One region of the Marinobacter qingdaonensis genome, then DNA from elsewhere that is predicted to be linked to it. Evidence: predicted binding sites of a transcription regulator. Region 1 holds the regulator's gene; the other holds the start of a gene.
What was found. The regulator FliA, encoded in region 1, starts transcription of late flagellar genes. The targets are predictions, from matches to a motif close to CTAAAGTTTNNNNNNNNNNNGCCGNTAA.
Positions count from the first base shown of each region.

Region 2: the regulator FliA is predicted to act here: its motif matches at 2,882-2,909, upstream of U5822_RS11210 (methyl-accepting chemotaxis protein).

Region 1 covers NZ_JAYDCJ010000003.1:2,073,104-2,078,628, forward strand. Annotated here, with positions in the region: gene flhA (flagellar biosynthesis protein FlhA) at 1-1,602, shown strand, start outside; gene flhF (flagellar biosynthesis GTPase FlhF) at 1,663-2,949, shown strand; gene U5822_RS12740 (MinD/ParA family protein) at 3,054-3,866, shown strand; gene U5822_RS12745 (RNA polymerase sigma factor FliA) at 3,897-4,640, shown strand; gene cheY (chemotaxis response regulator CheY) at 4,803-5,186, shown strand; gene U5822_RS12755 (protein phosphatase CheZ) at 5,207-5,525, shown strand, end outside.
Region 2 covers NZ_JAYDCJ010000003.1:1,734,135-1,739,659, forward strand. Annotated here, with positions in the region: gene U5822_RS11195 (hypothetical protein) at 1-216, shown strand, start outside; gene U5822_RS11200 (hypothetical protein) at 307-594, shown strand; gene U5822_RS11205 (PhoX family protein) at 771-2,807, shown strand; gene U5822_RS11210 (methyl-accepting chemotaxis protein) at 3,022-4,665, shown strand; gene U5822_RS11215 (DUF4870 family protein) at 4,731-5,093, shown strand; gene U5822_RS11220 (EAL domain-containing protein) at 5,147-5,525, opposite strand, start outside.

The sequences.
Region 1 (5,525 bases):
GGCTCCATGGACGGTGCCTCGAAATTCGTCAAGGGCGATGCGGTCGCGGGTCTGCTGATTCTGGCCATCAACATCATCGGCGGCGTGGCCATCGGCATGCTCCAGCACGACCTGACCTTTGGTCTGGCCATGCAGCGCTACGCCCTGCTCACCATCGGTGACGGCCTGGTGGCACAGATCCCGTCGCTGCTGCTGTCCACCTCCGCCGCCATCATGGTGACCCGGGTGACCTCCAGCCAGGACATGGGCGGCCAGATTCTCAGCCAGATGTTCAGCGCGCCCAAGGCGCTGGCCATCGCCGCCGCCATCCTGATCATCCTCGGCCTGATCCCGGGTATGCCGCACGTGGCGTTCCTGGGTCTGGGCACCCTGGCCGGCGCCGCCGCCTGGTACATCTGGAAGCACGACCGCCAGACCGTGGAAGAGGAGGGCGTCTTTGCCGGGCGCGGAGGCTCGGCTGGCATGCCCTGGACCACCGGTCAGGATCTGCCGGCCGGTGCCGACAGCGAGACCGGTCGGCAATTGCCGGCGCCGTCGGAAACCAAGGAACTGGGCTGGGACGACGTGGCCACCGTCGATATTGTCGGGCTGGAAGTGGGCTACCGGCTGATCCCGCTGGTGGACAAGTCCCAGGGTGGACAGCTGCTGAGCCGGATCAAGGGCGTGCGCAAGAAGCTGTCCCAGGATCTGGGCTTCCTGATGCCGTCGGTGCACATCCGCGACAACCTCGACCTGATGCCCAACGTCTACCGCATTACCCTGATGGGGGTCACCATCGCCGAGGCCGAGATCCACCCGGAGCGCGAGCTCGCCATCGATCCCGGGCAGGTGTTCGGCAAGGTGGAGGGGATCGAAGGCAAGGACCCGGCCTTCGGTCTGGAGGCCATCTGGATCGAGCCGGACAAGAAAGACCAGGCCCAGACCCTGGGCTACACCGTGGTCGATGCCAGCACCGTGGTCGCCACCCACCTGAATCAGGTGCTGCAGAAGCACGCCCACGAACTGCTCGGCCATGAGGAGGTGCAGAAGTGGCTGGACCAGCTCGAGAAGGTGTCGCCCAAGCTGGCCGAGGAGCTGGTGCCCACTACCGTGTCCATCAGTTTGCTGCTCAAGGTGCTGCAGAATCTGTTGAAGGAAGAAGTGCCGATCCGGGACATGCGTTCCATCGCCGAGGCCATCGTCAACGTCCACCCCAAGAGCCAGGACCCGAAACTGCTGACCACCGTGGCCCGTCAGGCCCTGCGGCGGATGATCGTGCAAAGCATCTGTGGCAATGAGGCCGAGATCCCGGTCATCACCCTGGATCCAGACTTGGAACAGTTATTGCTGAAGTCTGTTCAGCAGAGTCAACAATCCGGCGGTCAGGACGACATCGGACTGGTTCTGGAGCCGAACATGGTGGAGAAGCTGCAGCGTTCCCTGCAGGAAAGTGTTCAGCGCCAGGAGATGCTCGGCAAACCGGCGATTCTGCTGGTATCCGGCCCGCTGCGGCCGGTGCTGGCAAGGTTTGCCAGCTACGGGGTCGAGCGCCTGCACGTGCTCTCCTACCAGGAAATCCCGGATAACAAACAGATCACGATCGTGGCGTCCGTTGGCCAGTAACGGAACCGAACATAACGCGACCGGCGCCCGAGCGGCACCGCCGGTGGAGGAAGAGGCAAGATGAAAGTAAAACGGTTTTTTGCTCAGAGCATGGCGGAGGCCCTGAAGCAGGTCAGTGAGCAGATGGGACCCGATGCCGTGATTCTTTCCAATCGTCGGGTGGACGGCGGCGTCGAAATCGTGACGGCCCTGGACTACGACGAGAACATGGCGCGCCAGCGTCTGGGTGAGCAGGCCGAAACCGCCACCAATGGCTCCCGCCTGGCTGAGATGCAGGCCGACCAGCATCGCCGGCTCGAGGACGAGCTTAGCCGGTCCCGGGATCGTATCCGCGAAGTGCGGGAGAAGCGGGCAAGCCAGGGCGCGAGCTACGCCGAGGCCTCGTTTGCCGAGCTCCATGAGGCCGCCGTGACCGAGGCCGTTGAGCCGGCGCCCGCGCCCGTAACCAAGGGCTATTCCGATGAACTGGCCCAGATGCGGGCGGAGATCAGTTCGCTGCGTGACTTGATGAGCGCCCAGGGTGCCGAGGCCGCCAAGCCCGCCGGCTCCGCCGTACAGCAACGCCTGGCCGAACGGCTGCAGGAGTTTGGTCTGAGCAGCGACCTGGCCGGCTCACTGTCCCGTCGGCATCAGGGCGGGCGGCTGGAGGACGGCTGGAAACAGGCTTTGAAGATGCTCGCCACCGGGGTTCGCACCTCGCGCCAGGAATGGCTGGATGAGGGCGGCGTCTACGCCCTGGTGGGCCCGACCGGCTCCGGCAAGACCACCACCATCGGCAAGCTGGCGGCCCGGTACGTGCTCAAGCACGGCGCCGACTCCCTGGCCCTGGTGACCACCGACCGCTACCGGGTCGCCGCCCACGAGCAGTTGTTCGTGTTCGGTCGCATCCTGAATGTGCCGGTGCGGGTGGTGGACGAGAGCCACACCCTGGACGACATCCTGGACGAGCTGTCCGACCGGCACCTGGTACTGATCGACACCGCCGGCCTGACCAGCTCCGACCGTGGCTACCAGGAGCAATTGTCCGAGCTGGCGCGCAGTCACCACCAGATCCGGACCCACCTGGTGGTGTCCGCCACCAGCCAGCCGCGCATCATGAAATCCGTGTGGCATTGCTATAAGATGGCTAATCTTTCGGGCTGCGTGATGACAAAGATTGACGAAGCCCTGACACTTGGCGAATCCTTGGGGTTTGTGATGGAAACCGCGTTGCCGGTGGCCTACTACACGGACGGTCAGAAAATCCCCGAGGACCTGCATCACGCAGACGCAGTTCCCCTGGTACGGTTGGCGGTTGAGCGCCTGAAGAGCCTGCAGCAACAGCAATCGGTTGCCGAGGGGGCCTGAGCTGGACACACCCGTACCGGATGATGGAGTATCCGGCGTGCACAACCGGCGCCGTTAATAATAAGACGAGCCCTCGGAACAATTGGCGAGAGACACGAATTAACATGAGCAGAGCAAATCCGGTACAGGTGATTGCGGTTTCCGGCGGTAAAGGTGGGGTCGGCAAAAGTAACGTGTCGGTCAACCTGGGCATCGCCCTGGCGCAGAAAGGTCGGCGCGTGGTGATCCTGGACGCCGACCTTGGGCTGGCCAACATCGATGTTCTGCTCGGCATAACCGCCAACCGCAACATTTCCGATGTGCTCTCGGGCGAGTGCGACCTGAAAGACGTTCTGGTCGACGGCCCGGGTGGCATCAAGATTGTGCCGGCGTCGTCCGGTACCCAGCGCATGACCCATCTGAGCGCCATGGAACACGCCGGCCTGATCAACGCCTTCAGTGAGCTGGGCGACCAGATTGACGTGCTCATCGTCGATACCGCCGCCGGCATCTCGGAATCGGTGGTCAGCTTCCTGCGCGCCTCCCAGGAGTTGCTGTTCGTGGTCTGTGACGAGCCGACTTCGATCACCGACGCCTACGCCCTGATCAAGCTGATGAACCGCGAGTACGGCACCAACCGTTTTCGCATCCTGGCCAACCAGGTGCGCAACGAGCAGGAGGGGCGGCACCTGTTCGAGAAGCTGGCCCGGGTCACCGAGCGCTTTTTGGACGTGGCCCTGCAGTACGTGGGCATGGTGCCCTACGACGAAGCCGTCAAGAAATCCGTGCAGCGCCAGCGCGCCGTGCTCGATGCCTACCCCCGGGCCAAGGCATCGCTGGCAATCAAGGCGCTGGCGGACAAAGTGGACAACTGGCCGCTGCCTTCCTCGCCTCGCGGGCATCTCGAATTCTTCGTGGAGCGGCTCGTCGAAGTCTGAATCTGATCCAGTCAAAACAACACCGGATACATGACATTGGCGAAAAATCTGGGAATCTACCAGCAATCTGGCACGACCGGCGCTGCTCAGCTGATTGAGGAGCACGCCCCGCTGGTCAAGAAAATAGCCCTCCATCTGATGGCCCGGCTGCCGGCCTCCGTGCAGCTGGAAGACCTGATGCAGGCCGGCATGATCGGTCTGCTCGAGGCGGCCCAACGCTACAGCTCCACCAAGGGTGCCACCTTCGAAACCTACGCCGGTATCCGCATCCGCGGCGCCATGGTCGATGAAATCCGCAAGGGCGACTGGGTGCCCAGGTCGGTTCACCGCAACGCCCGCCGCATCTCCCAGGCCATCAAGGCGGTCGAGGATCGTCTCGGCCGTGAAGCCCAGGACCACGAGGTGGCCGAGGAGCTGGGCATAGAGCTGTCCGAGTACCACGCCTCCCTGTCCGATGCCAACAGCGGACGACTTTTTAGCCTCGATGAGCTTAATGAATCCGGAGAGCTGCCGATAGAAGAGGCAGAGGCCAGTGATAATCCGCTCGATGGCCTGGCGTCTGACGCCTTCCGGCGCAATCTGGCCGAGGCGATCGAAGACCTGCCGGAGCGGGAAAAACTGGTGCTGAGCCTGTACTACCAGGAAGAACTGAACCTGAAAGAAATCGGGGCGGTGCTTGGGGTGAGTGAAAGCAGGGTCAGCCAGATTCACAGTCAGGCGGCATTACGGTTGCGGGGGCGACTGGCCGGCTGGCGCCAGGACACCGACGACTAGGTTTGCCGCCCGTGTGTCCCGTTCATGGAGCTCTGTAGTTTTTGGTAACCGATGCTTTACATGGACAGCAAAGAACAGACAATAAGTGGTCAAAACCGCGGCCTGCTAGATGTTGTGCTTAAAGGTCAAACGAATTCCGGGTGTTACTAACTGGAGGTCCCATTGGACAAGAACATGAAAATCCTCATCGTGGACGACTTTTCCACGATGCGACGGATCATCAAGAACCTGCTGCGTGATCTGGGTTTCAGCAACACCGATGAGGCGGATGACGGCAACACCGCACTGCCGATGCTGAAGAGCGGCAAGTACGATTTTCTGGTCACCGACTGGAACATGCCGGGGATGTCCGGGTTCGACCTGCTCAAGGCCGTGCGTGCCGACGAGAGCCTGAAGACCCTGCCGGTTCTGATGGTGACCGCGGAAGCCAAGCGTGACCAGATCGTGGCGGCCGCCCAGGCCGGCGTCAACGGCTACGTGGTCAAGCCGTTCACCGCCGCCGTGCTCAAGGAAAAGATCGAGAAAATCTTCGAACGCATCCAGTAACCAGAGGTCGGATGGCTCTCATGAGCGATACCAGCAAGAACCATCGAAGCCTCGATCCGGAGGTGACGGAAAAGCTCCAGCGTCAGAGTGCGGAGCTGGCCGATAGTGTCCAGGCCGGGGACTTTGCCCAGGCCATGACCGTGATCAACGAACTGAGTGAGGTCAGGGACCAGAGTCTCTACCGCGAAGTGGGGCGTCTGACCCGGAGCCTCCACGAAGCCATTCGCAACTTCCAGATTGACCCGCGCAGCGCCGAACAGCAGGAAGCCCTGTCGAAAATGAGCGACGCCTCGGATCGTCTGGAGTACGTGGTGCAGATGACCAGCCAGGCCGCCAACC
Region 2 (5,525 bases), 340 kb from region 1:
GTGCACACGTTGCTGACCGAATATCTAACCTCCGGCCGGTTGGTCGAAGTGGTTTACCGAGACAGCGCCGGGCAGGTCTGCATGGTGCACGAAGTGATCCGGGATCTGTTCAGTCGCGCCGGGCGGGATTTCGTCCTGCTGGGGCGGGGAAACCTGGTCAGCATCGACCACATCATCACCCTCGATGGCCGCCGGATTGGCGCAAGCTCTCACTAACCAAAGAGTAATCCTCCGGCAATTGTATGTTACCGAATGTAACCGTATTCTGATTATCCAGTTTGTTCGCACCATTGGAGGGATACGGTTATGAACAAATTCACGCTGAGTGCCTTGGCGTTGGTGATGACTCTGGGTCTTGCTGCGTGCAGCTCCGAGGACAACGAGGGGGTCGATCTGGAGAAGGCCGCCGATAACGCCGAAGAAATGATGGACGACGCCGGCGACGCCGCCGAAAACACCTACGAGGATGCGACTGGGCAGTCTGCCTGGGAGCAGACCAAGGACGCCGTCGACGACACCGCCGAGGAAATCGGCGAAGCCGCGGAAGAGGCGGGTGAAGCCATGGAAGAAGGCTACGAGGAAATGACCCAGTAAGCCGCTTTCCAGAGTCCGGCGCGGGGCCGCCGCGCCGGAACTGTGACCCTGTCGTCAACTGCGACCGGTGTCATCAAACGTTAACCCATCTGTCTTGACCACGACCGCCGATTGTCACATTTCCCGTCGACACTGACCTCTCCTTACGTGACACCCCAAATAACAGGGAGAGAGACATGGCCAAGCACGACCTGGATCCGAACTACCTGGATCCCAACTACGAACCCGTGGTCAACCGTTCCGGCAACCATCCGTTCCACGAAGTCCTGGCCGCGCGCCTGCAGCGCCGCTCGGTGATGAAGGGCACCGTGGGTGCCGCCCTCGCCAGCCTCATGGGGGTGACCCTGGTGGGCTGCTCCAGCGATGACGACGATGACGCCGCCGACAGCGCCGACAGCAGCGGCGGCTCGGCCAGCGCCGCCACCGAACTCGGCTTCAAGGCCATTCCGGTGTCCACCGCCAACCAGGTGGTGGTGCCCGAGGGCTACTCGGCCGTGCCGTTCCTGCCCTGGGGCACGCCCATCACCGGCGCCTACCCGGAATTCCAGGCCGACGCCTCCAACACCGGTGCCGAGCAGGAGCAGCAGGTGGGCATGCACCACGATGGCCTGCATTTCTTCCCCATTGACCAGAAGGCCGGTGGCAACAGCTCCACCGAAGGCCTGTTGGTGATGAACCACGAGTACATCAATCAGGACGCCCTGCATCCGAATGGCGCCACCGCCGCCGCCGATAACCTTGGCGTTCGCCCGGAAGACGAGGTGCGCAAGGAAATTGCCGCCCATGGCGTGTCCGTGGTGCACATCAAGCAGGACAGCAACGGCACCTGGGACCTGGTGTTCGGCAGTCCGTTCAATCGCCGGATCACCGGCGGTACCGAGATGGACATCCGCGGCCCGCTGCGCGGCTATTGCAAGTTGGTCACCCGATTCAGCCCAAGCGCCACCGAGACCCGGGGTACCCTGAATAACTGCTCCATGGGTCCGACCCCCTGGGGCACCTACCTGGCGGCCGAGGAAAACTGGCACGGCTATTTCGCCAACAGCGAGGTCAACCCGCCGCGGGAGCAGACCCGCCATGGCGTTGGCAGTTCCAGCCGGTACGACTGGGAGCTGGCTGCAGGCGGCGCCGACGCCTACGTGCGCTTTGACGTCACCCCCGGTCTTGGTGATCCGGATACCGACTACCGCAACGAAGCCAACACCTACGGTTACATGGTGGAAATCGACCCGTTCACCCCGGAAGCTAAGCCCCAGAAGCGCACCGCCCTGGGCCGGTTCGGCCACGAAGGCGTGATCTTCGCCCCGGCCGTCGAGGGCAAGCCGGTGGTGTGCTACTCCGGCGACGATTCCCGGTTCGAGTACATCTACAAGTTCGTTTCTTCTCAGCCCTATTCGGCGGCAACCGCCGGTGGTTACCTGCTGGACGAGGGCACCCTGTACGTGGCCAGGTTCAACGACGACGGCACCGGTGAGTGGCTGTCGCTGTCTCTCGAGGACGACGATTTTGCCGCCAAGGTGACGGCCGCGAATGGCTCCATGGTGGGCGACATCAACTTCACCGGATTCGCCGACCAGGCCGACGTGCTGCTCAACACCCGCCTGGCCGCCGACATCGCCGGCGCCACGCCCATGGACCGCCCGGAGTGGGGCGCGGTGGACCCGAACACCGGTGAGGTCTATTTCACCCTGACCAACAACTCCCAGCGCACCGAGGGGCAGACCGACGCCGCCAACCCGATCGCGGAAAACCGCACCGGCCACATCATCCGCTGGAGCGAAGCCGGTGGCGACCATGCGGCCACCAGCTTCGACTGGGACATCTTTGTCTTTGCCGGCGAGCAGGGCACCGAAACCGTGGTCGACGGCGAGGCCGTGGTGACTCTGGACGACGACAACATCTTCAACAGCCCGGATGGCCTGTGGTTCGACTACAACGGCCGGCTCTGGATCCAGACCGACGGCTCGGACGCCGCGCCCTACCAGAACAACATGATGCTGGCGGCCAACCCGGTTACCCGTGAGATCAAGCGTTTCTTCGTGGGCCCGGTCGGCTGTGAGGTCACCGGTGTGGTCACCACCCCAGACGTGAAGACAATGTTCGTCAATATCCAGCACCCCGAGGTCGACTGGCCGTTCGGCACCGAGGGCGATCACCCGCGCGATGCGACGGTGATCGTCACCCGTGATGACGGAGGCGTGGTCGGCGCCTGATTGGCATAGCACTCTTGAAGGCCGCGCCGCCGGCCGGTTCCATCAGGGAGCCGGTCGGCGGTGCGGCTTTTTGGGTTCAGGATTTCCCACCCTGGCCGATAGCCAGAAAGAGTGAACTAAAGTAGGAGTTCCTCACCCAGTCTGATTCATTAATCTCCTTGATGGCCTCGAGCTGACACATGACCACACCAACAACAAAGGTCGAGAGGTTGTTATGGCATTGCTTGATCGTTCGACGATTCTTTTGGGACTGGCGCTTGCGCTCGCAGTGGCGGTCGCCGCAACCCTGGGGGCACCCATGCTAGGTCTGGATCCGGGATCGGTGCTCATTGGCCTGCTGGCGGGCCTGGCGCTGGCATTGGGGTATTTCATTGTCCGGGTGCTGGAGCCCATCGAGCGCGGCATTCGCGGCCTCAACGACCACAGCCTGGATGCGGATCACCCGCTCCGCCGCCAGTGCGCCCAGGTGCTGGCCGACGCCGAGGCGGGCCGGGCGCTGGTGGCCACACTCTCCGGCAGCGCCGACCAGAACGCGATTTCCGCCGCCCAGGTGTCCTTCGCCGCCGATCAGCTCAAGCTCCGGCTCGACCGGCAGGTCCAGGAGACGGCTCAGATCGCCGAGTACGCCGGCCAGATTACCGAGAACGTGCGGGCTTCCTCGGCCCAGGCCACCGATGCCGCCACCATGGCGCACCAGGCCAGCGTCACCAGTGCCGAGGGGCGTCAGGCACTGATGGACGCCATCGATCGGGTCCGGGTGGTGCACCAGCAATCGGGCGAGAACCTGAAGCTGATCCAGGCCCTGAACGACAAGTCCGAGAAGATCCAGGGCGTGACCAGCACCATCCAGGGCATCGCCGAACAGACCAACCTGCTGGCCCTGAATGCCGCCATCGAAGCGGCCCGGGCCGGCGAGCAGGGCCGGGGCTTTGCCGTGGTTGCCGATGAGGTTCGCCAACTGGCGGGCCGCACCGCCGAGGCCACCAGCGAGGTGGCGGAAACCCTGCAGGAAATCCGCTCGGGCACCCAGCAGATCGTCAGCCGTATCGAAGACCTGGCCCGCAGTGTGGAGGACGGTCTGACCTCGGTGGAAAGTGTGGGCGAGCGTCTGGACCAGATCCGCGATCAGTCGGACCGGGTGCAGCAGCAGGTGGCGTCGATTGCCGAAAGCGATCGGAGCAACGAGCAAAGTCTGGAGCAGGTGTTTGCCGGCATCGAGACCGTGAAGGGTGAACTGGAGGAAAGCGACAGCAGTGTCGCGGCACTGGCCGAGCAGGCCGCCACTCTCATGGAGCTGGCCGAAGGCGCCAATGCCGCCTTTGCCTTGCACAGCGACGCCAGCTACCACCGGTTCTTCTACGAGCAGGCCAGGGCCGGCGCCGACCGGATTGGCCAGCTGTTCGAGCAGGCGATCGGGGAGGGCGCAATCGGCGAGCAGGCGCTGTTCGACAGGAAGCGGGACAAGATCGCCAACACCCTGCCGCCCAAGTACGCCAGCAGCTTTGATGACTTTACCGATAGGGCCTTGCCGTCGATACAGGAATCGGTCAAAGACTCGCATCGGGCCCTGGTGTTTGCCATCTGCGCCGCGCCCGACGGCTATGTGCCCACTCACAACCGGGAGTTTGCCCACGACCAGACCGGCGACGCCAAGGTCGACCTGGTCAAGAGCCGCAGCAAGCGACTGTTCAACGATCGCACCGGCATCCGGTGTGGCAGCCACACCCAGGACATGCTGCTGCAGACCTACCGGCGTGACACCGGCGAGATCATGCACGACCTGTCGGTGCCCATCTACGTCAAGGGCAAGCACTGGGGTGGCTTCCGCCTGGGCTATCGTCCGAACAACCACGGATAGGCCCCGCCTGGCGGGGCCGGTGGCCTATGGTAGACTGAATCGGCACATTTGAAAGGAGATTTCCCTTGGCCGAGCAGGAACACATTCCCGCCACCCCCGATCCTATCGCCCAGCGTTCCGACCCCGCGCGCAATCTGGCGGTCCTGGTCTACATCCTCCAGGCGCTGTCGTTCTTCGTCGGCGGCATTACCGGCCTGGCCGGCGTGATCATCAATTACGTCAAGCTCGACGATGTCCGCAACACCTGGATCGAACGCCACTTCCGCTGGCAGATCCGCACCTTCTGGATCGGTCTGCTGTGGACCGTGATCGGCATCATCACCACACCGCTGATCATCGGCTGGTTCATCCTGCTGGGCATTTCCATCTGGATCATCTACCGGATCGTGAAAGGGGCACTGGCCCTGAACGAAGGCAAATCTGTGTAAGCGGAGCGCACCCCGCGCCGGACGCGTCCCCGGCGCCGGGTGTAGGCGCCGGGCTAGCGCATGACCGGTGCCAGGTCCGCGGGGCACTGCCATTGCCGGTAGTCCGCAATTGGCAGGGGCCGGGCGTAGTAATAACCCTGAACGTAATCGGCGCCCAGCCCCGACACGATGTCGTGCTGTTCCCTGGTTTCGATCCCCTCCACGGTGACTGTCAGGCTGAGCGCCTGGGCAATCTCAACCATGGACTTGATGACGGTCCGGGCATGGGGACTGTAGGGCAGGTTGGCGACGAACGCCCGGTCGATCTTCAGGCCGGACAGGGGCAGTTGTGACAGGTACTGGAACGAGGAATAACCGGTCCCGAAATCGTCGAGGCTGACCAGGAAACCCTGGTCGATCAGGCTCTGTATTGCGACTTTGGCGTGGGCGGGG